2 regions of the Pseudoxanthomonas sp. PXM04 genome follow, and region 2 is predicted to be linked to the other one. Evidence: predicted binding sites of a transcription regulator. Region 2 holds the regulator's gene; the other holds the start of a gene.
What was found. The regulator FliA, encoded in region 2, starts transcription of late flagellar genes. The targets are predictions, from matches to a motif close to TAAAGTTTNNCNNNCNNNGGCCGATAA.
Positions count from the first base shown of each region.

Region 1: a site for FliA is predicted at 993-1,019, ahead of IB228_RS03010 (GGDEF domain-containing protein). Genes of this name have one in related genera too.

Region 1 covers NZ_JACVAG010000001.1:613,088-628,550, reverse strand. The annotation lists gene tsf (translation elongation factor Ts) at 1-869, shown strand, start outside; gene IB228_RS03010 (GGDEF domain-containing protein) at 1,075-2,565, shown strand; gene pyrH (UMP kinase) at 2,676-3,401, shown strand; gene IB228_RS03000 (cation diffusion facilitator family transporter) at 3,486-4,403, shown strand; gene frr (ribosome recycling factor) at 4,491-5,048, shown strand; gene uppS (polyprenyl diphosphate synthase) at 5,057-5,812, shown strand; gene IB228_RS02985 (phosphatidate cytidylyltransferase) at 5,809-6,666, shown strand; gene dxr (1-deoxy-D-xylulose-5-phosphate reductoisomerase) at 6,668-7,861, shown strand; gene rseP (RIP metalloprotease RseP) at 7,892-9,253, shown strand; gene bamA (outer membrane protein assembly factor BamA) at 9,361-11,838, shown strand; gene lpxD (UDP-3-O-(3-hydroxymyristoyl)glucosamine N-acyltransferase) at 11,952-12,968, shown strand; gene fabZ (3-hydroxyacyl-ACP dehydratase FabZ) at 12,971-13,429, shown strand; gene lpxA (acyl-ACP--UDP-N-acetylglucosamine O-acyltransferase) at 13,426-14,208, shown strand; partial or broken gene lpxB (lipid-A-disaccharide synthase) at 14,211-15,392, shown strand; gene rnhB (ribonuclease HII) at 15,402-15,463, shown strand, end outside.
Region 2 covers NZ_JACVAG010000005.1:376,152-391,614, reverse strand. The annotation lists gene IB228_RS14620 (GGDEF domain-containing protein) at 1-101, shown strand, start outside; gene flhB (flagellar biosynthesis protein FlhB) at 327-1,457, shown strand; gene flhA (flagellar biosynthesis protein FlhA) at 1,454-3,535, shown strand; gene flhF (flagellar biosynthesis protein FlhF) at 3,701-5,230, shown strand; partial or broken gene IB228_RS14600 (MinD/ParA family protein) at 5,286-6,098, shown strand; gene IB228_RS14595 (RNA polymerase sigma factor FliA) at 6,095-6,841, shown strand; gene cheY (chemotaxis response regulator CheY) at 7,214-7,594, shown strand; gene IB228_RS14585 (protein phosphatase CheZ) at 7,594-8,208, shown strand; gene IB228_RS14580 (chemotaxis protein CheA) at 8,247-10,091, shown strand; gene IB228_RS14575 (flagellar motor protein) at 10,445-11,185, shown strand; gene motD (flagellar motor protein MotD) at 11,198-12,166, shown strand; gene IB228_RS14565 (ParA family protein) at 12,166-12,948, shown strand; gene IB228_RS20085 (chemotaxis protein CheW) at 12,945-14,222, shown strand; gene IB228_RS14555 (STAS domain-containing protein) at 14,572-14,883, shown strand; gene IB228_RS14550 (response regulator) at 14,880-15,245, shown strand; gene IB228_RS14545 (chemotaxis protein CheA) at 15,304-15,463, shown strand, end outside.

The DNA of each region.
Region 1 (15,463 bases), on a different contig from region 2:
CCGCTTCCCTGGTCAAGGAACTGCGCGAGCGCACCGGCGCCGGCATGATGGAGTGCAAGAAGGCGCTCACCGAGAACAACGGCGACATCGACGTGGCCGCCGAATGGCTGCGCAAGTCCGGCCTGGCCAAGGCCGACAAGAAGGCCGGCCGCGTGGCCGCCGAAGGCCGCATCGCGGTCGCCCAGGACGGCGGCAAGGCCGTGCTGGTGGAAATCAACTCCGAAACCGACTTCGTCGCCAAGGACGGTAACTTCGTCGGCTTCACCGACACTGTCGCCCAGGTCGCCCTGGCCTCCGGCGCCGCCGATGTCGAAGCCCTGAAGACCGCCAAGTTCCCGTCCGGTGAAACCGTCGAGGAAGCCCGCGCCGCCGTCATCTCCAAGGTCGGCGAGAACGTGCAGGTCCGTCGCCTGGTCCGCGCCGACAGCAGCAACAACGTCGCGGCCTACGTGCACGGCGGCCGCATCGGCGTGCTGATCGAGGTCAAGGGCGGCGACGCCGAACTGGCCCGCGGCCTGGCGATGCACGTGGCGGCGATGAACCCGCCGTACATCAAGGCGTCCGACGTGCCGGCCGACTTCGTCGCCAAGGAAAAGGAAATCGAGCTGGCCAAGATGTCCGACAAGGACAAGGCCAAGCCGGCCGAGATCCTGGAGAAGATCATCAGCGGCAAGATCGCCAAGATCGTCAACGAGGTCACCCTGTACGGCCAGCCGTACGTGCTGGACACCAACCAGACCGTCGAGGCGGTGCTGAAGGCCGCCGGCGCCGAAGTCGTCAGCAGCCAGCGCCTGGCCGTGGGCGAAGGCATCGAGAAGGTGGTCGAAGACTACGCCGCCGAAGTGATGAAGCAGGCCGGCCTGGCCTGATTTCCTTCTCGGAAGGAATCGGAAAAGCCGCGGGAAACCGCGGCTTTTTCGTTTTTCCGGATTACGTTCGAGACCGCTTCCAGCCGCGCTTTCGCCGTTCGTCGGCGGGATTCCGCGGACCGCTAAACTTCCGCGCGTACCGGCCGATAGCGAGGCGAGGGTGGCAGGAACGCCGCCGCCATACGACAAGGTCCAGCCGCGCGCGATGCGAGCCGAATTCGAAGCCAAGCTATCTTGCTGCCGCGATCTGCCCTCTCCGCCGGGGGTGGCACTGCGGATCCTCGCGCTTGCGCGGGATCCCGATGTCGTGATGGCCACCGCGGCCGACACCATCGGCCTGGACGCGGCGCTGACAGCCCGCATGCTGCGCATCGCCAACTCGCCGCTCTACGCCAGCCGCCGGCGGGTGGAGAACCTGAGCCAGGCACTCACCCTGCTGGGTCTGAATGCCACCCTGACCCTCGCGCTCGGTTTCTCGCTCGCTTCGGGAATGCGCTCGCGTCACCATGCCGACGCGCAATGCGAAGAGAAGGTCTGGCGGCGCAGCGTGATCGCCGCGCTCGCCAGCCGCCTGCTGGGCGAACGGACCGGCCAGCGCCGGCTCGAAGAGCTGATGCTCGCGGGGTTGCTGCAGGACATCGGCATCCTCGGCCTGCTGCAACTGGATCGCAAAACCTATGCGCCGCTGCTGGCGGCCAGCCCGGACAACGCCAGCCTGCTGGAACGCGAGCGCGAACAGTTCGGCTGCGATCACGCCGAAGTCGGGCACTGGATGGCGCGCCACTGGAACCTGCCCCCGCTGCTGCAGGACGCCATCGGATCCAGCGAGTCGAAACGCGTCCCCACGCCTTTCGACGCCTGCGTGGCCGTTTCCGGCTTCCTCGCGGATCTGTGGATCGAGGAGGACGCCGACGCCGCTCGCCTGCGCGCCATCGATGCCGCGCACAGCCACCTGTCGCTGGACGTGGTCGCCGTGGATGGCGTCATCGAGCAGATTGGCAAGATGCTGCCCGAAATCGCCACCATGTTCGAAGTGCGCATCACCCAGCCACGCCGCATCGCCGCGCTCCTGCAGGAGGCGCGCGAACTGCTGGTGCTGCGGAACCTGCGCGAGATCCAGGACGCCGCGCGCGCGCGCAAGGACGCGGACGAATTCGAACATCGTGCCCGGCGCCTGGCCGAGGAGGCGCGGCGGGATCCGCTTACCGGCGTCTACAACCGCGCCCAGTTGGAAAGCGTGCTGGAGAAGGAATTCGAAACCTCCTCGCGGCACGGCTGGCCCCTGTCCATCGCCTTCGTCGACCTGGACGATTTCAAGAAGATCAACGACGGTTGGGGCCACCTGGTCGGCGACCAGGTGCTGCGCAGCTTCGCCTCCACCCTGCAGCAGCATCTGCGCGGCAGCGACATCGTCGCCCGCTATGGCGGCGAGGAATTCCTGATTGTCCTGCCCGGCACCGACGAGCGCGCGGCGCTGGGCGTGATGCGCCGGATCCTGGCCAAGGTCGGGCAGGCGCCGATGACTCGGGTGGATGGACGTCCCCTGCACGTGACCTTCTCCGCCGGACTGGCCACGCATGGCGCGCTGGAACAGTTCGCCCACGTCGATCAGCTGCTGCAGGCCGCCGACGAGGCCCTGTATGGCGCCAAGCGCGAGGGGCGCAACCGGGTCGTGGCCGGGCTCGTCGAGGACTGAACCGCGCGCGACCGTGCCGGCTCCCGTCAGGCGCGATCGCGCGATTGCGCCTGACGGCCCCGCTCGGCTCGGCTAGAATTGCGGCGTTTGCCCCTTCGCCGAGAGCCCCCATGACCGCACCCCTCGCCTATCGCCGCATCCTGCTCAAACTTTCCGGCGAGGCGCTGATGGGGTCCGAGGACTACGGCATCGACCCGGTCGTGATCGGGCGGATCGCACGTGAAATCATCGAGGCCCGCGACGCGGGCGCCGAAATCGGCCTGGTCATCGGCGGCGGCAACATCTTCCGCGGCGCCGGCCTGGCCGCCGGCGGCATGGATCGGGTGACCGGCGACCAGATGGGCATGCTGGCCACCGTGATCAACGCGCTGGCGATGCAGGATGCCCTGGAAAAACTGGGCGCCAAGGTCCGGGTGATGAGCGCGATCAAGATCAACGACGTGTGCGAGGACTACATCCGCCGCCGCGCCGTCCGCCACCTGGAAAAGGGCCGCATCGCGATCTTCGCCGCCGGCACCGGCAATCCGTTCTTCACCACCGATTCCGGCGCCGCGCTGCGCGCGATCGAGATCGGCGCGGATCTGCTGCTGAAGGCCACCAAGGTCGATGGCGTCTACGACAAGGATCCGAGCAAGCACACCGACGCCCAGCGCTACGAACAGCTGACCTACGACGAGGTCATCGCCCGCGATCTGCAGGTGATGGATACCGCCGCGTTCGCGCTCTGCCGCGACAGCGATGTGCCGCTGCGCATCTACGACCTGTCGGTCCCCGGCAACCTGATGCGCATCCTGCGCGGCGAAAACATCGGCACCCTGGTGAAGGGCCGGGGCTGAGCTGCTCGTCCCATCCCGAATCCCGAATCCCGAATCCCCTTGCTGTAATAGTGTCCGCGGCATCCACGCGGCACCCTATGCGGCATGGGACATTCACACGGCTCGCACGGCCACTCGCACGGTTCGGCCACCCGCACCTTCGCGCTGGTCACCCTGATCAACCTGGCCTACACCGCTCTGGAGGCGGGCTACGGCTTCTACACCAATTCGCTGGCGCTCCTGTCCGACGCCCTGCACAACCTGGGCGACGTCCTCGGACTCGGCCTGGCCTGGGCGGCGGCGGCGCTGGCGCGCCGTCCCCCGACCAGCAGCCACACCTACGGATGGCGCCGCGCCACCCTGCTTTCCCCGCTCGCCAACTCGGTCCTGCTGATGGTGTTCTCCGGCGCGCTGGGCTGGGAGGCGATCCGCCGCTTCAGCGCGCCTCCGGCGATTCCCGCCACCCCGGTGATCGTGGTCGCCGCCATCGGCATCGCCATCAATTTGGGCGCCGCCTGGCTGGTCCGGGATGGCCACGCGCATGACCTGAACAAGCGTGGCGCCTTCCTGCACCTGATGGCGGACGCGGCGGTCTCGCTCGCGGCGGTGGTCGCCGGCCTGGGCATGCTGGCGTTCGGCTGGGCCTGGCTCGACCCGCTGACCGCCCTGCTGATCGGCGTGGTCATCGCAATCGGCACCTTCGGCCTGCTGCGCGACAGCTTCAATGCGGCCATGGACGCGGTCCCGCCCAGCATCGACCAGGCCCAGGTCCAGGCCTTCCTGGCCGGCCAGCCCGGCGTGCAGGCGGTCCATCACCTGCACATCTGGCCGCTGGGTGCCGGCGAAATCGCCCTCACCGCGCACCTGGTGCGGCCGGAGGGCGAGGATCACGACGCTTTCATCGATGCCACCCTGCACGCGCTGGACCACCGGTTCGGCATCAACCACGCGACCCTGCAGATCGAGCGCGGCAGCCAGTGCGGGCACGACCTGCACGATGCCGCGCCGCACCATTCGCATTGAGCCCAGCCCGGCCCCGGGGCCGGAACGTCCGCAAAGGTGCCAGGAACGCCTATAATCGGGCGTTTAAGAATTGCCACGGAACCGCTGATGCTCAACGACATCAAGAAAGACGCGCAGGCGCGCATGACCAAGAGCATCGACGCCTTGCGTCACACCCTGGTCAAGGTGCGTACCGGCCGCGCCTCCACCGCCCTGGTCGAACACCTGAAGGTCAACTACTACGGTTCCGATGTGCCGCTGAGCCAGGTCGCCACCGTCGCCGTCTCCGACGCGCGCTCGCTGACCATCACCCCGTGGGAAAAGCAGATCGTCGGCGCGGTCGAGAAGGCCATCCTGGCCTCCGACCTGGGCCTGACCCCGAACACCGCCGGCACCACCATCCGCCTCAACCTGCCCGCGCTCACCGAGGAGCGCCGCCGCGAACTGTCCAAGGTCGTGCATGGCGAAGGCGAGGACACCAAGGTCGCGATCCGCAACATCCGCCGTGACGCCAACCAGCAGGTCAAGGATCTGCTGAAGGACAAGCAGATCACCGAGGACGAGGAGCGTCGCGCGGAAGAAGAGATCCAGAAGCTGACCGACAAGTCGATCAAGGACGTGGACGACGTGGTCAAGGCCAAGGAACAGGAATTGATGGCGGTCTGAGGACTGCCATGTCCACCGCCAGACCCGGTATTCCACGTCATCTGGCCGTCATCATGGACGGCAACGGACGCTGGGCGGAACGCCGCCGGCGTCCGCGCGTGATCGGCCATCGCGCCGGCGCCCGCGCGGTGAACGTGTGCATCGACTTCTGCCTGGAGCGCGGGATCGAGGCGCTGACCCTGTTCGCCTTCTCCAGCGAGAACTGGGGCCGGCCGGAGGAAGAGGTCGGCGCGCTGATGAAGCTGTTCCTCAACGCGCTGGACCGCGAAGTCGACGAACTCGACCGGCGCGGCGTGCGGGTGCGTTTCATCGGCGAGCGCGGACGCTTCCCGCCGGCGATCCGGCAACGCATGGAAGCCGCCGAGGCGCAAACCGGCGCCAATGCCCGGCTGACCCTGGTCATCGCCGCCAGCTACGGCGGCCGCCAGGACATCGCCCAGGCCGCACGCGCGCTGGCCACCGAGGTCGCGGCCGGCCGGCTGCGGCCCGAGGACATCGACGAGGCGGCGATGGGCCGCTGCGTCGCGCTGGCCGATCTGCCGCCGCCGGATCTGTTCATCCGCACCGGCGGCGACCATCGGGTCAGCAACTTCCTGCTGTGGCAACTGGCCTATACCGAACTCTGGTTCACCGAACAGCTGTGGCCGGACATGGACGCGGCGACCCTGCAACGCGCGCTGGACGACTATGCCGGCCGCGAGCGCCGCTTCGGCTTGACCAGCGCCCAGATCGCGCAGAGCGCGACGGAGAACACTTCCGCATGAGCAATCCCGGCGGCACCAAGGTCCGCGTGATCGCGGCATTGACGATGGCGCCGATCGCCATCGCGGCCATCCTACTGCTGTCCACGCCCTGGCTGTCGGCGCTGGCCGCGCTGGTGTTCCTGGTCGGCCTGTGGGAATGGTTCAAGCTGGCGGAAATCGACGACACCCTGCCGCGCACGCTGCTGCTGCTCGCCAACGTGCTGCTGATGGTGCTGCTGGTCTGGGCTTCGGCCGGCTCGCCGGACCTGGTCCCGTTGCGGCTGGTCTCCCTGCTGGGCGTGTTCTGGTGGGTGCTGGCGCTGCTGTGGTTGCGCTTCTTCGATTTCGCCTCGGATCACGAGACCTGGGCCCGCGGTTTCAAGCTGGCCGCCGGAACCCTGGCGATCGTGCCGGCCTGGTGCGCGCTCTGCCTGATCCATGCCGGCCAGCCCTACGGCCATCGCTGGCTGTTCGTGGCCCTGGCGATCGTCTGGGCCGCCGACAGCGGCGCCTACTTCGCCGGCCGCCATTTCGGCGGCCGCCTGTTCAGCCGCAAGCTGGCGCCCCGCATCAGTCCCAACAAGACCATCGAGGGCGTGTTCGGCGGCATCGTGGCCGGCCTGCTGGTCGCCGCGGCCGGCACGTTCTTTGCCGGTGCCGGCTTGGTCGAGCTGCCCTACGTGCTGATCGTCTCGGTGGCGACCGTGCTGTTCTCGGTGGTGGGCGACCTGTTCGAAAGCCTGCTCAAGCGCCACGTCGGCGCCAAGGACTCCGGCGACGTCATCCCGGGTCACGGCGGCGTGCTCGACCGTGTCGACGGCGTGCTGGCCGCGCTGCCGATTTTCGCGCTGGGCAAGGAACTGTTCGGGTTCTGACATGGCAACCGGCAGCACGCTCCAGCGGGTGGCGGTGTTGGGCGCCACCGGTTCCATCGGCGCCTCGGCGCTGGACGTGATCGCGCGCCACCCGCAGCGCCTGCAGGCGACGGTGCTGGCCGCCGGCAGCCAGGTGGAAGCGCTGCTCGAACTGTGCCAGCGCCACCAGCCGCGCCATGCGGTCATCGCCCGCGATGATCTTTATCCCGCCCTGCGCGACGGCCTGCGCGAACACGGGCTGGCCACCGAGGCCCACGCCGGCATGGCCGCGCTGGATCGCCTGGCTGCCGACGGGGAATGCGACACCGTGGTGGCCGCCATCGTCGGCGCGGCCGGCCTTTCCTCGACCCTGGCCGCCGCGCGCGCGGGCAAGCGCCTGCTGCTGGCGAACAAGGAGTCGCTGGTCCTGGCCGGCGAACTGATGACCCGCGCCTGCGACGCCGCCGGCGCCGAAATCATTCCCATCGACAGCGAGCACAACGCCATCTTCCAGTGCCTGCGTTCACGCCAGGCTAAGGACGACGTTCGCCGCATCGTGCTGACCGCTTCCGGCGGGCCGTTCCGCGGCCGTGGCCGTGCCGAGCTGGCCGGGGTCACGCCGGCGCAGGCGGTCGCGCACCCGAAGTGGTCGATGGGACCGAAAATCTCGGTCGACTCGGCGACCCTGATGAACAAGGGCCTGGAACTGATCGAGGCGCATCACCTGTTCGGCCTGTCCGGGGGCCGGCTGGGCGTGCTGGTCCATCCGCAGAGCCTGGTGCACTCGCTGGTGGAATTCGTGGATGGCTCCACCCTCGCGCAACTGGGCCTGCCGGACATGCGGACCGCGCTGGCGGTGGGCCTGGGCTGGCCGGATCGGATCGACTCGGGCGTCGCCGGCCTGGATTTGCTGGCCCACGGACGGCTGGACTTCGAGGCCCCTGATACCGACGCCTTCCCTTGCCTGCGGCTGGCCTGCGAAGCGCTGGATGCCGGCGGCACCGCACCCGCGGTCCTGAACGCGGCCAACGAAGTGGCCGTTTCAGCCTTTCTTCAGGGCAAAATCCGTTTCCTATCCATTCCCGCGCTGGTCGAGGAAGCCCTCGCCGCGCTGCCTGCCGCGCCCGCGGATTCACTGGAGGCGCTGCTGGAAGCCGATGCACGGGCCCGACGCATCACCGAAACCACCATCGCAGGTCGTGCCGCCCGTGCTTGAGTGCCCTTTCACAACCCGTGAGCGGTTCCGATGAGCGAGGTGCTGGGTTCCCTGCTGTGGATGATCGTCGCCATCGGCGTGCTGGTCACGTTCCATGAGTTCGGCCACTACTGGGTGGCCCGTCGTTGTGGGGTCAAGGTACTGCGCTTTTCGGTCGGTTTCGGCCGCCCGCTATGGTCGCGCCGGAACCGCCACGGCACCGAGTTCGCGATCGCCGCCATCCCGCTGGGCGGTTACGTGAAGATGCTGGACGAGGCTGAAGGCGACGTCTCCATCGCCGAACAGCCCCAGGCCTTCAACCGCAAGCCGGTCCTGCAACGGATCGCCATCGTCGCGGCCGGTCCGATCGCCAACCTGGTGCTGTGCGTGGCCCTGCTCTGGGCGATGTTCGTCATCGGCCGTCCGGACTATTCCGCCACCCTGGGACCGACCACCGGTATTGCCGCCGAAGCCGGCCTGCACGGCGGCGACCGTATCGAGGCGGTCGACGACCGGACCATCAACACGTGGATGGAAGCGCTGCAGACCCTGACCATGGCGGCGATGGACGGCCGCGATGCGCGGTTGCGGGTCATCGACGCCGATGGCAATGAGCAGGACCGGACCCTGGCACTGTCCAGACTGCCGGTCGGCTTCAATCAGGAAAACGTGGGAGGCGCCGCCGGACTCTCCTGGCGCCACCTGCTGCTGCCGGCGACCGTCACCGCGATCAAGCCCGGCAGCGCCGCGGACGGCGTGCTCAAGCCTGGCGACACCATCACCGCGGTGGATGGTCAACCCGTGCACCAGTTTGGCGACCTTTATCCGCTGGTCGACCAGTTGGGCCAGCGCGGCGGCGCGGCCATGATCGAAGTCGACCGCGAGGGTGCGCGGCATGCCTTCGAACTGCAACCCCGGCAAATCCGGGATCCGGAAACCGGCAAGGTGACCTGGGCGCTGGGCCTGGAGCCCCCCAAGTCGCTGCCACCGGCCGAGTACGACTCCCTCCAGCAGTTCGGCCCCCTCGCCGCCGTCCCGGCGGCCCTGCGCGAGACCGGCAAGATGACCGCCGATTCGCTGGGGATGATCCGGCGCATGCTGACCGGGCACGCCTCGGTCAAGAACGTGTCCGGCCCCATCACCATCGCCCGGGTCGCCAACAACACCGCCAAGCGGGGCGTGGCCTGGTTTCTCTATTTCCTGGCGCTGGTGTCGCTGAGCCTGGCCATCCTTAACCTGCTGCCCATCCCCGTCTTGGACGGCGGACACCTGCTGTATTACCTTATTGAGTTGGTCAAGGGCAGTCCGTTGAGCGAACGCAGCATGGTGACCGGGCAGTACATCGGCCTGGCCCTGCTGGCGGGCCTGATGGGTCTGGCGTTCTACAACGACATCCTCCGTCTGGTGACTTGATGCTTTTGAACTTTTTTGTGCCGGTCTGCTCAAAGCCCGCCAGCCCCCAGCATGACTTTTCCCGGCAAACGCCTGCCCTGCAGGCCCGCCACCTACCGGATGTGATGATGACGCGACAGCCCACCCGCCGCCTGCTCGCCCTGGCCCTGGCCTCGGCCCTTACCGCCCCCGCCTGGGCGCAGACGGCCCTGCCCCCCATCGTCGCCCCCGCCGAAGCGGAGGCCGGCAGCTTCACCGCCAGCGACATCCGCATCGATGGCCTGCAGCGCATCTCCGCCGGTACCGTGCTGACCTACCTGCCGATCGAACGTGGCGATACCGTCACCTCCTCGCGCGTGGGCGACGCCATCCGTGCGCTGTACAAGACCGGCTTCTTCCAGGATGTGCGCCTGGACCGCCAGGACAACATCCTGGTGGTCACCGTGGTCGAACGACCCGCCATCAACAAGCTGACCGTGACCGGCAACAAGGACATCAAGACCGAACAGCTGATGACCGGCCTGAAGGACATCGGCCTGTCCGAGGGCGACACCTTCGATCGCCTCAGCCTGGACCGCGTCACCCAGGAGCTGATCAAGCAGTACAACAACCGCGGCAAGTACAACGTCGAAATCACCCCGACGGTCAGCCCGCTGGACCGCAACCGCGTCGACATCACCATCGCCATCAAGGAAGGCAAGGCCGCCAAGATCCGCCACGTCAACCTGGTCGGCACCGAGAAGTTCCAGAACGAGGACATCCTCAAGACCTGGGAATCCAAGGAGCACAACTGGCTGTCCTGGTACCGCCGCGACGATCAGTACTCCAAGGAAAAGCTCTCCGGCGACATGGAGAAGCTGAATTCCTGGTACCTGGACCGTGGCTACGTCGACTTCAGCATCGATTCCACCCAGGTGTCGATCAGCCCCGACAAGCGCGACATGTTCCTCACCGCGGGCATCACCGAGGGCGAGCAGTACAAGGTCTCCGAGGTCAAGGTCACCGGCGATACCGTGCTGCCGCAGGAGAACGTCGAGCGCATGGTGATCGTCAAGCCGGGCCAGATTTTCTCGCGCCGGCTGCTGGAAATCACTTCCGACGGCATCACCGCCACCCTCAGCAACATCGGCTACGCATTTGCCCAGGTCAACCCGATTCCGTCGGTGGACCGCGAGAAGCGCACCGTCGCCCTGAACTTCCAGGTCGTGCCCGGCCCGCGCGTCAACGTCCGCCGCATCGTCTTCAAGGGCAACGCGCGCACCTCCGACGAGGTCATGCGCCGCGAGATGCGCCAGTTCGAAGGCTCCTGGTATTCGCAGGCTGCGATCGACCGTTCGAAGATCCGCCTGCAGCGCCTGGGCTACTTCGAGACCGTCGACGTCGAGACGCCCGCGGTTCCCGGCACCAACGACCAGGTCGACGTCGTCTATACGGTCAAGGAAACCACCTCGGGCAGCTTCGTGTTCGGCCTGGGCTACTCGCAGTTGTCCGGCATGACCACCTCGATCCAGCTGTCGCAGAACAACTTCCTCGGCAGCGGCAACCGCGTGTCGGTCGAGGCGCAGCGCAGCGACTACCTGCAGCGCTACTCGTTCTCGTTCCTGAATCCGTTCTTCACCGACGAGGGCATGTCGCTCGGCTACAACCTGTGGTGGCGCGAGTATGACTATTCCGACTTCAACACCGCACAGTACTCCAGCACGAGTGCCGCGGCGCAGGCGGTCCTGGGCCTGCCGTTGACCGAAACCGACAGCGTGTCGCTGCTGTTCGGCATCGATCGCAACCAGATCAACTACAACAGTGCGACTCCGAGTTCGATCGTGGATTACATCAACGCGATCGGCCAGCGCACGTTCCACGCCTGGCGCTCGGAAATCGGCTGGGCGCGCGATACCCGCAACGACTACTTCATGCCCACCGCCGGTACCTACCAGCGCGTGTCGGCTGAAATCACCCTGCCCGGCTCGACCGTCGAGTACTACAAGCTCAATTACGAATTCTCCAAGTACTGGCCGCTCACCCCGTCGCTGGTCCTGAACACCCGCTTCGATTTCGGCTACGGCGACAGTTGGGGCAACGACACGTCGCGCAACGTCTGCCGGATGCTGCCCACCGACCCGTCGATTCCCGGCCAGGCCAATCCGGCGGCGGCAGCCGACAGCACCGGCGCCTGCGCACCTGGTTCGGTGCTGGATCGCACCCTGACCGCCACCGGCCTGCCGTTCTTCGAGAACTTCTATGCCGGCGGCGTGCGTTCGGTGCGTGGCTTCAGCGACAACACGCTGGGTCCGCGTTCGGAAGCCAACGGCTACTACTACCGCGGCCAGCCGCTCGGCGGGTCGCTGAAGACGGTCGGTTCGCTGGAAATGTATTTCCCGCGCCTGTTCGATTCCAACGCCGCGCGCATTTCTGCGTTCTTCGACTTCGGCAACGTGTTCGACGGATACGACAACTTCGACGCCGGCGAACTGCGCGCTTCCGCGGGCGTGGCGCTGCTGTGGCGCGCGCCGGTCGGTCCGATCTCGATCAGCTATGCGTTCCCGCTGAAGAAGAAGGACGGCGACGAAATCGAGCGCCTGCAGTTCACCTTCGGCGGCGGCTTCTGATCGAAGGCGCCGCGTGCGGGGGGCTCCATCGCCCCCCGTATGGTATAGCCCGTATTTCCGGCGTGTCCGGGGGTACGGCGACGAAACTGGGCGAGGCGCTACAATTGCGCCCCATGACCGTTTCCCCCCTTTCCGCCGCCGCGCTCGCCGAGCGCTTCTCGCTGGGCCTGCATGGCGACGGCACCGTGGCCGTCGAAGGCGTGGCGACCCTCGCCCGTGCCGGCCGCCACCAGCTCGCCTTCCTTGCCAATTCCCGCTACCGCTCGCAGCTGGCCGAATCGGCCGCGGGCATTGTCGTGCTGCGTGCCGATGACGCGGAGGCGGCACCGGGCACGGCACTCATCGCCAAGGACCCATACACGGCCTTCGCCAAGATCGCGGCGCTGTTCGAACAACGCCCCGCCCGCCCAGCAGGCATCCATCCCAGCGCGGTGATCGACCCCTCGGCCCGGGTATCGCCCGGCGCGCATGTCGGTCCCTTCGTCAGCATCGGCGCCCGTGCCGAAGTCGGCGAGGGTTGCATCATCGGCCCGCACTGCGTCATCGGCGACGATTGCGTCGTCGGGGCCGGCAGCGAGCTGATCGCGCGGGTCACCCTGGTCGTCCGCGTGCGCCTGGGCCAGCGCGTGCTGATCCACCCGGGCGCTGTCCTGGGCGCCGACGGTTTCGGGCTGGCGATGGATGCCGGCCACTGGATCAAGGTACCGCAGCAGGGTGGCGTGGTGGTCGGCGACGACTGCGAGATTGGCGCCAACACCACCATCGATCGCGGTGCGCTCGACGATACCGTGCTGGAAGAGGACGTTCGCCTGGACAACCAGATCCAGATCGGCCACAACGTGCGCATCGGCGCGCATACCGCGATGGCCGGCTGCAGCGCCGCCGCCGGCAGCGCGAAGATCGGCCGCTACTGCCTGATTGGCGGCGCCGCCGGCGTCCTCGGCCATCTGGAAATCTGCGATCGCGTGGTCATCACCGCGATGTCGCTGGTGACCAGTTCCATCCATGAGCCGGGCGAATACTCGTCCGGCACCCCGCTTACCGACAACCGGACCTGGCGCAAGAACGCCGCCCGGTTCAAGCAACTCGACGCACTGGCACGCCGCGTGCTGGCCGCGGACAAGGAATGAACATGACCGAACCCGAAGTGAAGCTCCCCATCGACGTCGTCACCATCCAGAAACTGCTGCCGCACCGCTATCCGTTCCTGCTGGTGGACAAGGTGGTGGAGTTCGAAGCGCACAAGCGCATCGTCGGCATCAAGAACGTGACCATCAACGAGCCGTTCTTCCAGGGCCACTTCCCTGGCCATCCCGTGATGCCCGGCGTGCTGGTGATCGAGGCCTTGGCCCAGGCCGGTGGCGTGCTGACCCAGATTTCGCGCGGCCTGTGCGGTGGCGACCGGCTGTTCTACCTGGTCAAGGTCGACAACGTCCGCTTCTCGCGCATGGTGGTGCCCGGCGACGTGCTGGAACTGCACGTGGAAATCAAGCGGGTCATCCGCAACATGACCCTGTATACCTGCGTGGCCAAGGTCGCCGGCAACGAGGTCGCCAGCGCCGAGGTGCTGTGCGCCGAGACCCCGGCATGAGTACCGATATCCATCCGAGCGCGGTCATCGATCCGGGCGCGCGCCTGGGCGCGAACGTGCGCGTCGGTCCGTTCAGCCTGATCGGCGACGGCGTTGAAATCGGCGATGGCACAGTCATCGGCCCGCATTGCAGCGTGACCGGTCCCACCCGGATCGGCCGCGACAACCACCTGGTCGGCCATGTCGCCGCGGGCGGGGATCCGCAGGACAAGAAGTTCGCCGGCGAACGCACCGAACTGGTCATCGGCGATCGCAACATCATCCGCGAGTTCGTCACTCTCAACCGCGGCACCGGCAGCGGCGGCGGCATCACCCGCATCGGCGACGACAACCTGCTGCTGGCCTATACGCACGTCGCGCACGACTGCGTGATCGGCAACCACTGCGTGTTCTCCAACAACTCGACCCTGGCCGGACACGTCACCGTCGAGGACTGGGTGATCATGAGCGGCTTCTCCGGCGCCCACCAGTTCTGCCGCATCGGCGCGCATGCCTTCATCGGCATGGGCGCGCTGGTCAATGGCGACGTCCCGCCGTACACCATGGTCGGCAGCGATTCGCTGGGCCGGCCGCGTGGCATCAACAGCGAGGGACTGAAGCGGCGCGGCTTCGACAGCGAACGCATCTCCGCGATCAAGCGTGCCTACCGCACGTTGTACGTCGCCGGCCTGCCGCTGGCCGAGGCCAAGCAGCAACTGGCGGAACAGGCCCAGTCCAGCGAAGACGTTCGTGCCCTGCTCGATTTCATCGAACGCGGCGAGAGGCCGCTGCTGAGATGAATTCCCCCGCGCGCCGCCCGCGCATCGCGCTGGTGGCCGGCGAGGCCTCCGGCGACGGGCTGGGTGCCGGCCTCATCGCCGCATTGCGCGAACGCTGGCCCGACGCCGAATTCGCCGGCATCGGCGGCGATGGCATGCGCCGCGAAGGTTGCCAGACCTGGTTCGACGCGGGCGAGCTGGCGGTGATGGGCCTGTCCGAGGTACTGCGCCACCTGCCCCGCCTGCTGAAGCTGCGGCGTGCGTTCCGCGAGCGCGTGCTGGCCTGGCGGCCGGATGTGTTCATCGGCATCGATGCCCCCGACTTCAACCTGGGCGTGGAGCGCTGGCTCAAGCAGCGCGGGATCCGCACCGTGCATTACGTCAGCCCCTCCGTCTGGGCCTGGCGCGAGAAGCGCGCGCAGAAGATCGGCGCCAGCGCCGACCGCGTGCTGTGCCTGTTCCCGATGGAACCGCCCATCTACGCCCGCCATGGCGTCGATGCGCGCTTCGTCGGCCACCCCATGGCGGACGACATGCCGCTGCAACCGGACCGCGCCGCCGCCCGGCGGGCGCTGGACCTGCCGGCCGACGCGCCGGTGCTGGCCCTGCTGCCCGGCAGCCGGCTGGGTGAAATCCAGCGGCTCGCGCCACCCTTCCTGGAAGCGGCGCAGCGCGTCGCGCGCGCGGTACCGGAACTGCGCGTGTGCGTTCCGGCCGCCAACCCCGCCTGCCGCGAACAACTGGAAACCCTGCTGGCCGATCCGCAACTGGCCGTGCCGAACCTGCATCTGCTCGACGGCCATGCCCGCACCGCGCTGTACGCGGCCGATGTGGTCCTGCTGGCTTCCGGCACGGCGACCCTGGAAACCATGCTCGCCAAGCGCCCGATGGTGGTGGGCTACAAGGTCGCGCCGATGACCTATCGCATCGTCAAGGCGCTGGGCCTGCTGAAGGTGGAGCGCTACGCCCTGCCCAACGTACTGGCAGGTGAGGACCTGGCGACGGAATTGATGCAGGACGAGTGCACGCCCGACAAACTGGCCGATGCCGTGCTGCACTGGTTCCGCGCGCCGCAGGAAGCCGCCGCCCTGCAACCGAAGTACCTGCACCTGCACGAGCAATTGCGCCAGGATGCTTCCGCGCGCGCCGCCGACGCGGTGTCCGAGCTGCTGGAACCGGCCGCCGCGCCCGCGGGCATCCGCTAGAATCGCGCCATGCTTCCGAACGGTTCGCTGTTTCCCGACCCCGTGTTCCGCCTGATCGCCGGCGTGGACGA
Region 2 (15,463 bases):
AACGCGACTGGCACGACTGGTTCTCGCGCGCCGACGCCGCCCTGTACCGGGCCAAGTCCAACGGCCGCGACAGCTACGTGATCGCCGAAGACCTGTTCTGACCCGCCGCGGCGATCGCGAACGGTTCGTTTGGACCGGGTAGGAGCGGCCTCCGGCCGCGAGCTTTTCAGGGGCGCGCGTGGATGGCGGGAGAAGCTCGCGGCCGGAGGCCGCTCCTACCCGGTTGTTCGGAGAAAACGACATCGTGAACGGGGCGACGCCCGTTTCCCGTCGCCGGACTGGAACGGGACTTGCAGCGTGGTGGTCGGTTTTCCCGACGCAGCGCCATGGCCGAACAGGACGAAAGCGGCGAACGCACAGAACAGCCCAGTGAAAAACGCCTGCGCGAAGCCCGCGAACAGGGCAACATCCCGCGTTCGCGCGAACTGGCGACGGCGGCGGTGTTCGGCGCCGGCGTGGTCGCGCTGCTGACCATGGCCATGCCGCTGGCGCGCGGCTCGCTGGGCTGGATGAAGATCGCGCTCAGCCCGGATCCGCAGCTGTTCAAGCACCCGGACCAGTTGTTCGGCCACGTCGGCAGCCTGCTGCTGCAACTGCTGTGGGTGATGCTGCCGATGATCGGGTTGTGCCTGCTGGCCGGCTTCCTCGGCCCGGTACTGATGGGCGGACTGCAATTCTCCAGCAAGGCGCTGACACCGGATCTGAAGCAACTCAGCCCGATGGCCGGGCTCAAGCGCCTGTACGGCGCCGAGAGCGTGGCCGAACTGCTCAAGTCGCTGCTGCGCGTGGCCTTCATCGGCCTGGCCGCGGGCCTGAGCCTGAAGCTGGGCCTGAATTCCCTGCGCGAGCTGCTGACCATGCCGCTGGAGCAGGCCGTGCGCACCGGCATGGGCTTCGCCGGCGGCCTGCTGCTGGCCTGCGCCGGCGCGCTGGCGCTGCTGGCGGCCATCGACGCGCCATACCAGAAGTGGAACTGGATGCGGAAGCTGAAGATGACCCGCCAGGAATTGCGCGAGGAACTGAAGGAAAGCGAAGGCCGGCCGGAAGTGAAGGGCCGGATCCGGCAGATGCAGCACCAGCTGTCGCAGCGCCGGATGATCGAGGAGGTGCCGACCGCCGACGTCATCGTGGTCAACCCGACCCACTACGCGGTGGCGCTGAAGTACGAGGCCGGCCAGATGGGCGCACCGCGGGTGGTCGCCAAGGGCGTGGACGAAATCGCCCTGCGCATCCGCGAGGTCGCCGAGGCGCACCGGGTCGCCATCGTGTCGGCGCCGCCACTGGCACGCGCCTTGTATCGCGAAGGGCAACTCGGCCGGGAGATCCCCGTGAGACTGTATACCGCCGTCGCCCAGATCCTGTCCTACGTCTACCAGTTGCGCGCCTGGCGCGACGGCACCGTGGCCGAGCATCCGGACCTGCCGGCGGTGGACGTGGATGAGGGCAAGCCGGCATGAGCGCGGTGCCCAGCCCCACCTCCCGGGTGATGGACATGCTGCGCCACGGCCTGGGCGCGCCGCTGGTCGTGCTGGCGATGCTGGCGATGGTGATCGTCCCGCTGGCGCCGCCGGTGCTGGACGCGCTCTTCAGTTTCAACATCGCCATCTCGCTGGTGGTGCTGCTGGCGGTGGTCTACGTGCGGCGGCCGCTCGACTTCACCATCTTCCCGATCGTGCTGCTGATGACCACGATGCTGCGGCTGGCGCTCAACGTGGCCTCCACCCGCGTGGTGCTGTTGCACGGCCAGGACGGCCATGGCGCGGCCGGCAAGGTCATCGAGGCGTTCGGCGAATTCGTGGTCGGCGGCAATTTCGCGGTCGGCCTGGTGGTGTTCGCGATCCTGACCATCATCAACTTCGTGGTCATCACCAAGGGCGCCGGGCGCATCTCGGAAGTGTCGGCGCGCTTCATCCTCGACGCGATGCCCGGCAAGCAGATGGCGATCGACGCCGACCTCAACGCCGGCCTGCTGACCCGCGAGGAAGCCAAGGCCCGGCGCGAGGAAGTGCGCGAGGAAGCCGACTTCTACGGCGCGATGGACGGCGCCAGCAAGTTCATCCGCGGCGACGCCATCGCCGGCATCCTGATCCTCTTCATCAACCTGGTCGGCGGCCTGGCGATCGGCGTGCTCCAGCACGGCCTGCCGGTCGGCGAGGCGGCCAAGATCTATACCCTGCTGTCGATCGGCGACGGCCTGGTGGCGCAGTTGCCGGCGCTGCTGGTGTCCTCGGCGGTGGCGATGCTGGTCACCCGCGCCTCGCGCGCGCAGGACATGGGCAACGCGATGGTTGGCCAGGTGTTCGGCCAGCACAAGGCGCTGGCGGTGGCCGCCAGCCTGATCGGCGTGGTCGGGCTGGTCCCGGGCATGCCCAATGTCGTGTTTTTGACGCTGGCCGCGGTGCTGGGCTACATCGCCTGGAAGCTGTGGAAGAAACAGCAGCCCGGCGCCGGCGGCGAAAGCTCCGCGGGCGCCGATCCCGCGCTGCCCGCGCCGTCCAACCCGCAGGCCGAACTGACCTGGGATGAAGTGCGTCCGGTGGACCCGCTGGGCCTGGAAGTCGGCTACCGGCTGATTCCGCTGGTGGACAAGGCCCAGGGCGGCGAACTGATGTCGCGGATCAAGGCGGTGCGCCGCAAGCTCACCCAGGATCTGGGTTTCCTGATTCCGCCGGTGCATATCCGCGACAACCTGGAACTGCCGTCCAACGGCTACCGCCTGCTGGTGCATGGCGTGCCGGTGGCCACCGCCGAGATTCATCCGGATCGCGAACTGGCGCTGGATCCCGGCGGCGCATTCGGCGCCCTCGACGGCATTCCGGGGCGGGACCCCGCATTCGGCCTGGACGCCACCTGGATCACACCGGGCCAGCATGCGATGGCCGAATCGCTGGGCTACACCGTGGTCGATGCCTCGACCGTGGTCGCCACCCACCTGTCGCACCTGGTGCGCGAGCACGCGCCGGAACTGCTGGGGCACGAGGAGGTGCAGCAACTGCTCGCCAACCTCGGCAAGACCGCGCCCAAGCTGGTCGAGGATCTGACGCCCAAGACGCTCACCCTGTCCACGGTCGTGCGGGTGCTGCAGAACCTGCTGATCGAGCGCGTGCCGATCCGCCAGTTGCGCCGGATCGTCGAGGCGCTGGTCGAGTTCGGTCCGCAGAACCCGGATCCGGCCGCGCTCACCGCCGCCGTGCGTACCTCGCTGGGTCGTTTCATCGTCCAGGAAATCTCCGGCATGGCGCCGGAGCTTCCCGTCTACACGCTGGCGCCACAACTGGAACGTGTCTTGCAAGACAGCGTGCAGGGCACCGGCGCCGCGCTGGAACCCGGCCTGGCCGAACGGCTCCACCAGAGCCTGGCCGACTGCGTCGCCCAGCAGGACGCGCGCAGCGAGCCGGCGGTGGTGCTGGTCCCCGGCGGCGTCCGCGCCGCACTGGCCCGGCTGGTCCGCCACAGCGTCCCCACGCTGTCGGTCCTGTCCTACAGCGAAGTCCCGGAGGACAAGCGGTTGAAGCTGGTGGGGACGATTAGTTGAGGCGACGGGATTGGGGATTGGGGATTCGCAAAAGCGGGTTCATGACGGGGATGCAGCGATGAAGACGAACACGACACGACCTAGATATCCAATCACCTCGAACGGCTTGCCGTCGCCTTGCTTTACCCAATCCCGAATCCCGTATCCCCAATCCCGGCCTCTCAAATGAAAATCAAACGTTTCGTCGCTCCCGACATGCGCACCGCCTTCGCGCTGGTCCGGCAGGAACAGGGGCCGGATGCGGTGATCCTGTCCAATCGCATGACCGACGACGGCGTCGAGATCGTGGCGGCCTCCAACTACGACGAGACGCTGGTGCAGCGCACGCTGGAGGCAATGCGTCCGGCCGAACCGGCGCCTTCGTTCGCGCGCGCCGCGCCGTCCGCATCCGCATCCGTGTCCGCCGAACCACGCGCCGCCGCCAACCGCCAGGCGACGGAGATGTCGCCGGCCGAAGCGGCTGCGGCCTACTTCAGCCGGGTCGCCGCCGCGGCGCCCATCGAATCGCGCCTGGCCGAGGAATCGCGCGCCCCGGTCGAGCCGCCGTCGGCGTTCATCGCGCCGGCGCCCTCGTTCGCGCGGGAAATTCCGGCCGAGCCGTCCGCGCCCGCCGCCTTCGCGCTGGATCCGATGTCGTTCGCCGCGCGCCTTGCCGCGAGCCTGCCGGCGGTGCCGGCGGAACTGTCCACGGCGGCGCCGGCCCCCGCCACGCCCGTCGCCGCTCCGCAGCCGGAAGCCGTCGCGCCGGCGCTGAGCGTGGTCGCCGACAACGGCGCGCGCGCCCGCGCCGAGGACGAGCAACTGGTGCAGATGCGCGCCGAACTGGCGGCGATGCGCGAGATGATCGAAGGCGAGATGCACCGCCTCACCGACGAACGCCTGCGCGGTTCGCCGGTGCGCGCGCAGGCGATGGAACTGATGGACGACTACGGCTTCGACGCCGGCATCACCCGCGACGTCGCCCTGCAGATTCCCGCCGACACCGAACTGCATCGCGGGCGCGGCCTGATGCTGGGCCTGCTCTCGCGCCGGCTGCCGATCCTGCCGGTGGATCCGCTGGAACAGGGCGGCGTGATTGCCCTGGTCGGCCCGACCGGCGCCGGCAAGACCACCACCATCGCCAAGCTGGCCGCGGCCTATGCCGATCGCCACAACCCGCGCGACGTGGCCCTGGTCACCACCGATACCGTGCGCGTCGGCGGCCGCGAACAGTTGCACAGCTACGGCCGCCAGCTCGGCATCGCCGTGCACGAGGCCGACAGCGACGTACGCCTGGCCCAGACCCTGGAACGCCTGCGCGACTACAAGCTGGTGCTGATCGACACCGCCGGCATGGGCCAGCGCGATCGCAACCTGGTCGGCCAGCTCAACTGGCTGCGCGCCGCCGGGCAGGTGCATACCCTGCTGGTGCTGCCGGCCAATTCGCACTTCGGCGACCTGGACGAGGTGGTCCGCCGCTTCAGCGGCGCCCAGCCGCACGGCGTGGTGCTGACCAAGGTGGACGAGACCGGCCGGCTCGGCAGCGCGCTGTCGGTGATCGTCGATCACCAGTTGCCGATGGCCTGGATCACCGACGGACAGCGCGTGCCCGAAGACCTGCACCGCGCCAGCGCGCCCAACCTGGTGCTGCGCCTGGACCAGCTGCGCCGCGAAGCCGACGAACCCAGCCACGCGGAGGCCATCCATGTCGCATGAACACCTGCTGCAGACCAACCCGCGCAGCACGCCGCCGCTGACCGGCGCCTTCCATCCGGTCCGCGTGATCGCGGTGACCGGCGGCAAGGGCGGCGTGGGCAAGACCAACGTGTCGGTCAACCTGGCCGCCTCGCTGGCCGAGATGGGCAAGCGGACCCTGCTGATGGACGCCGACCTGGGCCTGGCCAACGTCGACGTGCTGCTGGGCCTGGCGCCGAAATACACATTGGCGGATCTGGTCGCCGAACGCTGCCAGTTGGAGGACGTGCTGCTGGAAGGACCGGACGGCCTGTTGATCGTGCCGGCCTCGTCGGGTTTCCGGCACATGGCCGAACTCTCGCCGGCCGAACACGTCGGCCTGGTCAACGTGTTCTCGGAACTGCAGCGCGCCCTGGACGTGATGGTGGTGGATACCGCCGCCGGCATCACCGACAGCGTACTGACCTTCTGCCAGGCCGCGCAGGACACGGTGGTGGTGGTGTGTGACGAGCCGGCCTCGATCACCGACGCCTATGCGCTGATCAAGGTGCTCTCGCGCGAGCGCGGCGTGGACCGCGTGCACGTCATCGCCAACATGGTCCGCGACCCCAACGAGGGCCGCAAGCTGTACGAGAAGCTGGCCCGCGTGTGCGAACGTTTCCTCGGCGACGTCGCCCTGCACTACCTGGGGGCGGTGCCGCAGGACGACTGGCTGCGCCGCGCAGTGCAGCGCCAGCAGGCGGTGGTGAAGGCGTATCCGGGCAGCCCGTCGGCGCGCGCCATCAACGAAATCGCCCGGGTCACCGCACGCTGGCAGCCGCCGTCCGGCGCCCGCGGCAATGTCGAGTTCTTCGTCGAACGCATGATCAACCGGAGCGTGCCAGCATGAACACCGGCGCCGCCCAATACCGTGCCGTCCAGAAAGCGGCGGCCACCGACTTCGTCACGGTGCACGCGGACCTGGTCCGCCGCATCGCCCATCACCTGGCCGCGCGCCTGCCCGCCAGCGTGGAGATCGACGATCTGATCCAGGCCGGCATGATTGGCCTGCTGGAAGCCTCGCGCAGCTACGACGCCGAACAGGGCGCCTCGTTCGAGACCTTCGCCTCGATCCGCATCCGCGGTTCGATGATCGACGAGATCCGCCGCGGCGACTGGGTGCCGCGCTCGGTGCACCGGCGGGCCCGCCAGGCCGCCGCCACCGTGCGCGAAATCGAACAGCGCACCGGCCGCGCCGCCATCGCCACCGAGGTCGCGTCGGCGATGGAGATGCCGCTGCCCGAATACCTGCGCCTGCTGGAGGACGCCGCCCGCGGCCAGGTGCTGAGCCTGGAATCGCACATCGAGGACCATGGCGAACCGCAGACCGTGGTCACCGGCGGCCCCAACCCGCAGCAACAACTCGAGCGCAGCGAGTTCCGCCAGTCGCTGATCAAGGCCATCGGCCAGCTCCCCGAGCGCGAACAGCTGGTCCTGTCCATGTACTACGAACAGGAACTCAACCTCAAGGAAATCGGCGCCGTCCTCGGCGTCAGCGAATCCCGCGTCTGCCAGATCCACGGCCAGGCCATGCTGCGCCTGCGTGGTCGGCTGAATGTGTTCGAGAGCGTGGATGCCGGGTTGGAGGATTGAGCGGGGATGTTTGAGCCGGGATTGGGGATTGGGGATTCGCAAGAGCCTTCGCTTTTGCCTCCCCCTTTGAAAAAGGGGGATTGAGGGGGATTTGCTTTGGGCGCCAACAGCAAGCGCTTCTCAACAGCCGAATGGCTGGTCAATCCCCCGTCGCCCGCTCCGCGGGCGCCCACCCCCTTTTTCGCTTTTAACAGCCGCCTGGCTGGTCAAGGGGGCTCTTTCAATCCCCAATCCCCAATCCCCAATCCCGACTCCCCAATCCCGGCCCCAGCCCAATCCCGGCCCAAAAGTTTCCCCGCCACCTGCCGATAAGGCTCTCGAGCCCCCTCTACCCTGCTGCACCCGGAGCCCTTCGTGACAGCCAACAAGAACATGCGGATCCTGATCGTGGACGACTTCTCGACGATGCGCCGCATCATCAAGAACCTCCTCAACGATCTGGGCTACACCAATACCGCCGAGGCCGACGACGGCTCCAGCGCGCTGACCGCGCTGGCCCAGGGCAGTTTCGACTTCGTGGTGACCGACTGGAACATGCCGGGCATGACCGGCATCGAACTGCTCAAGGCCATCCGCGCCGACGATCGCTTCAAGACCCTGCCGGTGCTGATGGTCACCGCCGAGGCCAAGCGCGAGCAGATCATCGAAGCCGCCCAGAACGGCGTGAACGGCTACATCATCAAGCCGTTCACCGCGCAGACCCTGGAAGAGAAACTCGGCAAGATTTTCGAGCGCCTCGGAGCCGCCGCCTGATGGCTGCGGTCATGGAAGCCGGTAGCGCCCGCGCCGCGCTGGTCGAGCGCCTGCAGCACGCGCTGGACGCGCTGGAACAGGGCGACGAGGCCGGCTGGCGGCGCGAGCTGGACACCATCGCCGCCTGGCGCACGCAGCCGATGATGCAGGGACTGGGCCGGCTGGCCCGCGAACTGGCGCAGACGCTGGGCGAGCTGCCGCCGACCCACGGTGCCGGCGATCTCGACGACGCCTGCGCGCGCCTGGATCACGTGGTCGCGATGACCGAACAGGCCAGCCACAAGACCCTGGATCTGGCCGAGCAGTGCCGCGGCCTGGCCGACCAGCTCAAGACGACCGCGCTCAGCGCCGAGCAGACCCAGCTGGTGGACCAGATCCGTTCCGGACTGTCGGAAATGGCGCTGGCGCAGAGCTACCAGGATCTCACCGGCCAGATCATCCGCCGCGTCGCCGGCATCGTCCGCCGCGTGCACGAGGGATTCGGCGAACTGGGCCTGCCGCCGCCGGAAAGGAAGAAGGACGACGGCCTGGCCGGTCCCGCGGTGGCGGGCCTGGACAAGGCGGCGTTCTCGCAGGACGACGCCGACGATCTGCTGTCGGGGCTCGGGCTCTAGCCGTCCGCCCACGCATCCCCGCCGATACCGAGCCAGCCATGTCCGCCGTCACGCCCGAAATCGCCGCCGACTTTCTCATCGAGGCCCAGGAAATCCTGGATCGCCTCGGCGAGCAGCTGGTGACGCTGGAACAGGATCCCGGCGACAGCGAACAGCTCAACGCCGTGTTCCGTGGTTTCCATACGCTCAAGGGCGGCGCCGGTTTCCTCGGCATCCAGGCGATGGTGAACCTGTGCCACGCCGCCGAGGAAGCGCTGGGCATGGTCCGCGCCGGCAAGGCGACCCTGGAAGCGGATCATTTCGACGCCGCCCAGCAGTCGCTGGACTGGCTGCAGCGCATGCTCGACGCGGTCGCCGCCGGCGAGGAGCCGCCGCATGCACCGGCCACGCTGATCGCCCAGTTCGACGTCGATGCCGCGCCCGCGCCGGTCCGCGCGCCGGTGGCCACGCCCGCCGCCGGCGGGAATGATCTGATCACCGACGACGAGTTCGAGGCCCTGCTCGATCAACTGCATGGCGGCGCCGCACCGCCTGCCACGGCCGTCGCGCCGGCGGGTGGGGATCTGATCAGCGAGGACGAATTCGAGGCCCTGCTGGATCAACTGCACGGCGGCGCCGTGCCCGGCGCCACGACCGCCCGCCCTGCGCCCGCCGCCGCGCCCCAGTCCGCACCAATACGCCCGCCCGCGCCCGCCCCGGCCTCACCGGCCCGTCCGGCGCGTGCCAGCGAGGCCGAGCAGACCATCCGGGTGGACACCAAGCGGCTGGACGCGATCGTCAATCTGGTCGGCGAACTGGTGCTGTCGCGCAATCGCCTGAAGACCCTGCGCGCACGCCTGCGCGACGAGGAACTGGATCGCGCGGTCAGCGGCCTGGACATCGCCACCGCGCGCTTGCAGAACGCGGTCATGCGCACCCGCATGCAGCCGGTGGGCAAGGTGTTCTCGCGCTTCCCCAAGGTCGCCCGCGACGTCGCCCGCTCGCTCAAGAAGGAAGTCGATCTGGAGCTGATCGGCGCCGATACCGAACTGGACCGCAACCTCGTCGAGGCCTTGTCCGATCCGCTCGTGCACCTGGTCCGCAACGCCATCGACCACGGCATCGAGCTGCCCGACCTGCGCGAGGCCACCGGCAAGCCGCGCAGCGGCCAGGTACGGCTGGCGGCGCAGCAGGAAGGCGACTACGTCACCATCGAGATCCGCGACGACGGCGCCGGCATCGATCCGGAACGGCTGCGCGACAAGGCGCTGGAAAAGGGCCTGATCGAACCGGAAGCCGCCGCCCGCCTGTCGCACGACGAATGCCTGCAGCTGATCTTCCTGCCGGGCTTCTCGACCAAGACCGAGATCACCGACATCTCCGGCCGCGGCGTCGGCATGGACGTGGTGCAGTCGCGCATCCGCGAACTCAGTGGACAGATCCAGATCCATTCGCAGCTCGGCCGTGGCAGCCGCTTCCTGATCCGGGTGCCGCTGACCCTGGCGATCCTGCCGACCCTGCTGGTGCAGGCCGGTGATCCGGTCTACGCGCTGCCGCTGGCGAGGGTGATGGAAGTGCTGCACGCGCCAGCCTCCAGCCTGCGCTGGTTCGACGGCCAGGCCGTGCTGGATCGGCAGTCCACCACCCTGCCGCTGGTGGATCTGCGGCGCTGGCTGGGCGTGGAGGCGGTCAAGGCGCCGCTGCTGACCATCGTGGTGCTGCAGATGGGCGACCAGCGCTTCGGCCTGGTCGTGGACCAGGTGCGCGGGCGCGAGGAAGTGGTGATCAAGCCGCTGCCGCGCGCGGTGCGCGGCCTGCGCGGCTATGCCGGCGCGACCCTGATCGGCGATGGCCGCATGGCGCTGATCCTGGACGTCGACGGCCTGCGCGAAGCGGCCGCGTGAATCCGCGCCACCCGCTCCCTTCCCCCGCTCGCGGGGGAAGGTGCCCGAAGGGCGGATGGGGGCAACACGCCCCCCGTAAAGCGGAACACGCTTCGCTGCTTTTTACACACACGAATGCCGCCCCGAAGGAACAGACCGGTCACGGACTCGCGGATTCGTTGCGATGGCAGGAGCTCGCGGCCGGAGGCCGCTCCTACCTGGTCCGGCATTGCGGCAAACCTGAAACAAACCGGTAGGAGGCCTCCGGCCGCGAGCCCTTCCGCCCTCAACCGAAAGCCGAACAGACCCCGCTAGCGCACCCGTCCCCAACCCGCCAACTCAAGTCCGGACCGCCAGCGCCGATACCACTGCATATGGACATCTTCAGCCTCATCGGTCTCATCCTCGCCCTGGTCGCCCTGGTCGGCGGCAGCATCCTCAAGGGTGCCGGCGTGTCGTCGCTGTGGTCCTCGGCGGCCTTCGTCATCGTCATCCTCGGCACCGTCGCGGCCATCCTGGTGCATACGCCGCCGGCGGTGTTCAAGCGCGCGGTGTCGATTGCGCGCTGGGTGATCCGCCCACCGGGCGCCGATCACGACGGGCTGGTCGCGCAGATCGTCGAGTGGAGCAACATCGCCCGCAAGCAGGGCCTGCTGGGGCTGGAGCCGCTGGTCAACGAACAGAGCGATCCGTTCCTGAAGAAGGGCCTGCAGATGCTGGTCGACGGGCTGGAACCGGAGGCCATCCGGCACATGCTGGAAATCGACCTCAACAGCCAGGAGCACCAGGATCTGGCCGCGGCCAAGGTGTTCGAAGCGATGGGCGTGTATGCACCGACGCTGGGCATCATCGGCGCCGTGTTCGGCCTGATCGCGGTGATGAAGAACCTGGCCGACCCGAGCAAGCTGGGCCACGGCATCGCCGCTGCGTTCACCGCCACCATCTACGGCATCGCCTCGGCCAACCTGTTCTTCCTGCCGGTCGCCAGCAAACTCAAGAGCGTGATCGGCGGACAGAGCCGCGAGCGCGAAATGATCATCGAAGGCCTGATCGCGATTGCCCAGGGCGAGAACCCGCGCAACATCGAATCCAAGCTGGCCGGCTTCCTGCACTGATCGGGCACCCGCATGGCACGCCGGAAATCCCACGAGGAACACGTCAACCACGAGGCCTGGGCCATTCCCTACGCCGATCTGATGACGTTGCTGCTGGCCTTCTTCGTGGTCATGTACGCCATCTCCACCCTCAACGAGGGCAAGTACCGGGTGATGGCCGACGCGCTCACCGCCGCGTTCGGCGGCGCGCCGCGCACGATCAATCCGGTCCAGGTCGGCAACCACCAACTGCAGGGCGCCGATTTCGATCGCCCCTCGCCGATCAAGTCCGGCGCCAAGCAGGGCCCCTCCGCCCCTTCGCCGGCACCCAACGTGACCCTGCTGGCGGCAATGGCCTCGCAGATGAACATGAGCGTGGACGCCAAGGGCATGCAGAACGCCCACCAGCAACTCGACGCCATCGCCGACAACATCGAGAAGGCGCTGGCGCCGCTGGTCGACCAGAAGCTGGTGGTGGTGCGCCGCGCCGAACTCTGGCTGGAAGTGCAGATCAACAGCGACATCCTGTTCGCCACCGGCTCGGCCGCCCTGGAACCGGCCGCGCAGAGCACCGTGTCCAGCCTGGCCGACGTGCTGGCCGGCGTGCCCAACGGCGTGCGCGTGGAAGGCTACACCGACGACCGTCCGATCCGGACCTACCAGTTCCCGTCCAACTGGGAACTGTCGGCGGCGCGCGCGGCCAGCGTGGTGCACCTGTTCGTGCGCGACGGCATTCCGCCGGAACGACTGGCGATGATCGGCTACGGCGAGTTCCGTCCGATCGGCGACAACGCCACCGTGGAAGGCCGCAACAGCAACCGCCGGGTATTGCTGGTGATCCTGGCCAGCGAGGGCGAACACGCACCGGGCGGATCGCTGCCGGCGATCGCCGCCGCACCCGCACTGCCGGCGATCGCGCCGGCCCAGGCCGAAACATTGACGCCCGCGACGGCCGCCGACGCCGACGCGATGGCGCCCACCCTTGAAGGAGGATCCAACTGATGCGCGTGTGGGCAATCGCCAACCAGAAGGGCGGCGTGGGCAAGACCACCACCACCCTGGCGCTGGGCCGTGGCCTGGCGATGCGCGGCCAGCGCGTCCTGCTGATGGATCTGGATCCGCACTCCTCGCTGACCCGCGCCTTCGGCCTGCCCGCCGAGCCGGCACCGGCCGGCGTGCTGGATCTGTTCGACCAGCCGGCCGCGGAGCTGGGCCCGCTGGTGCGCGAAACCGGCATCGACAATCTGTCCTTCGTCGCCGCGCAGACCGCGCTGGCCACGCTGGAACGCCGCAGCGCCACCCAGCCCGGACTGGGCATGGCGCTGGCCAACGCGCTGGCGCGCGGCGGCCAGGACTACGACTACGTGCTGTTCGACTGCCCGCCCACGCTCGGCCTGCTGATGGTCAACGCGCTGGCCGCCGCCGATCGCGTGATCATCCCGACCCAGACCGAACCGCTGGCGCTGCATGGCCTCAACGGCATGTGCCGGACCGTGGACATGATCGAACGCTCGCGCCGCCGCCCGCTGCCGGCCTCGGTCCTGCCCACCCTGCACGACAAGCGCACCCGCACCGGCAACGACACCCTGCGGCAGATGCAGGAGACCCATGGCGATCGCGTGTGGGACGACGCCATTCCCAACGACACCCGCATCTGCAGCGTCGATGAACTGGTCAGGCCGCTGTCGGCCGGCCAGTACCCGGGCCGCGGCCTGTCCGCGTACCGCCGCGCGCTCGAGTGGCTGCTGGGCTGCGATCGCGTGCAGATGGAGCAGGCCGCGTGAACGCGCAACCGGCGCTGGACGACTATCTGAGGGATCTGCTGGGCGGCGACGTCGCGTCCGCGATTGCCCCGGCCGTCGCCGCGCCGGCTCCGCCGCAGCCGTTCCTGGCGGTGGTGAATGCACCGGTGCCCGCGCAGGCGGACATCGCGTCGCCGGACATGCCTGCTGGCGTGCCCGCCGTGGTGGCGGAGCTTTCGACGGCCGGCGAGCCACACGATGACGCCGGGGCCTTCGATCCGACGCACGAGGAAGTCCTGGAACGCCTGCTGGCGACCACCCGCGGCATCGCCGTGGCCGACGATCCCGACGCCATCCTCGCCCTCCAGCAGGTCGAAGCCGCGCCGGCGATGATTGCACCGGCGACTGCCACCGAGCGCGCGCCCATGACCGTCGAAACCGTGGCTGTCGAAACCGTGCCTGTCGAGACCGCGGCCATCGAACCTGTCTCCATCGAATCCGAACCGCTCGAAATCCCGTCCGTGGACAGCACACCGGCGGCAGCACCACCCGCGATGGCGCCGATGGCCACGGCGGACCTGATCACCGACGACGAATTCGAGGCGCTGCTGGACCAGTTGCACGGCGGCGCGGCGCCCGGCGCACAGGCACCCACCGTTGCCGCGACGGCGCAGGCCGAGCCGACTCCGCCCGCGCCAATGTCCGTCGCCGCGGCACCCGCGCCGGCCACGGTTCCATCCCGACCGGCGCCACCGCCTCCCGCGCGTCCCGCATCTTCGTCGCCCACCATCCCCGCCTACGCCAAGCCGGTGTTCGACATGCTGCAGAGACAACGCGACGACGAGGACAACGCCCCGGCCAGTTCGCCGCACGGCGAGCGCCGGCGCGCCAGCGACCGCACCACCCGCTGGCTGCGGATGCGCTGCGACGACCAGCACTACGCACTGGAACTGCTGAAGGTGCAGGAAGTCGTCCTGCCGGCCACCCTGCTGCCACTGCGCGGCGCGGCCGCGCACATGCTGGGCGTGATGAACCTGCGCGGCCAGGTCGTGCCGGTGATCGACCTGGGCCTGTACCTGGGACGCGCCGAAATCGTCCCCGACAGCCAGGTACGCATCGTGGTGCTGGAGGAAAACGGCGAAATCCTCGGCCTGCGCGTCTCGGCGGTGGAGGACGTCACCCGCCTCACCGAGCAGCAGATCGAACCGCCGGACAACACCCGCATGTGCCGCATCACCCATCCGTTGTTTCGCGGCGTCGCCCGGCTCTCCGGGCGTACGGTGATTTTGCTGGATGCTTCGGAGTTGTTGGGCTGAGGGGCCGGGATTCGGGATGACCGGCCATGCGGCCGTTGAAAGCCGGGATTCGGGATTCGGGATTCGGGATTCGGGATTCGGGATTGGGGATTGGGGATTGGGGATTGGGAAAGCCAAGCTTTTCCTCCCCCTTTGAAAAAGGGGGACCGAGGGGGATTTGCTCTTGGCGCCAAGCAAATCCCACTTCGACCGCTACGCGCTCGCCCGCCCCCTTTTCCAAAGGGGGCCATCCATGTTCGTTCCCACGGCACATCCCAAGTCGCGACGCACTTCCCACTTTTCCACGCGCCGGCTCAAGACCTGCCCGGTCCGGCCGATATCACGCAGGAACCGACCCATCGGAGCGATGATGAGCGCAGTACCCCTGGGCGCGGACCTCGGCATCGAGGCCGCCAGCGATCTGAAGCAGCAACTGGTGCCGCACCTGGCCCAGCCGCAGCCCTTGCTGCTGGATGCCGGGACCGTGCAACGCGTGCACACCGCCAGCCTGCAGGTGCTGTGCACCTTCTTCCGCGAACGCGAACAGGCCGGCCGCGCCACCGCCTTCGCCGGCAGCAGTCCCGCCTTCCGCGACGCCGCCCGCCTGCTGGGCCTGGCCGATCGGCTGGGTCTTTCCCCTTCCGACAACAACGATTCGAAAACTGTGGAGAACGCCGCATGAGCGCACGTATTTTGGTGGTGGACGATTCGGCCTCGATGCGCCAGATGGTCGCCTTCGCCCTGACTTCCGCCGGATACGCCGTGGACGAGGCCGAGGACGGCCAGGTCGCCCTGGGCCGCGCGCAGGGACAGCGTTTCAATGCGGTGGTCACCGACGTCAACATGCCGAACATGGATGGCATCGCGCTGATCCGCGCCCTGCGCGGGCTGCCCGACTACAAGTTCACCCCGCTGTTGATGCTCACCACCGAATCGGCCGCCGACAAGAAGGCCGAGGGCAAGGCCGCCGGAGCGACCGGCTGGCTGGTCAAGCCGTTCAATCCGGAACAACTGGTCGCCACCATCCAGAAAGTCCTGGGCTGATCCGCGCCCGCTTCCGACGACTTCCGCCCTTTCCTGACGCCGCCCGGGTTCCGCACCGATGAACATGGACATGCAACGCTTCCACGCCACCTTCTTCGAGGAAAGCCGCGAAGGGCTGGAAGCGATGGAAGCGGGCCTGCTGCAACTGGAACAGGGCAACCGCGACGGCGAGCTGATCAACTCGATCTTCCGCGCCGCGCATTCCATCAAGGGCGGCG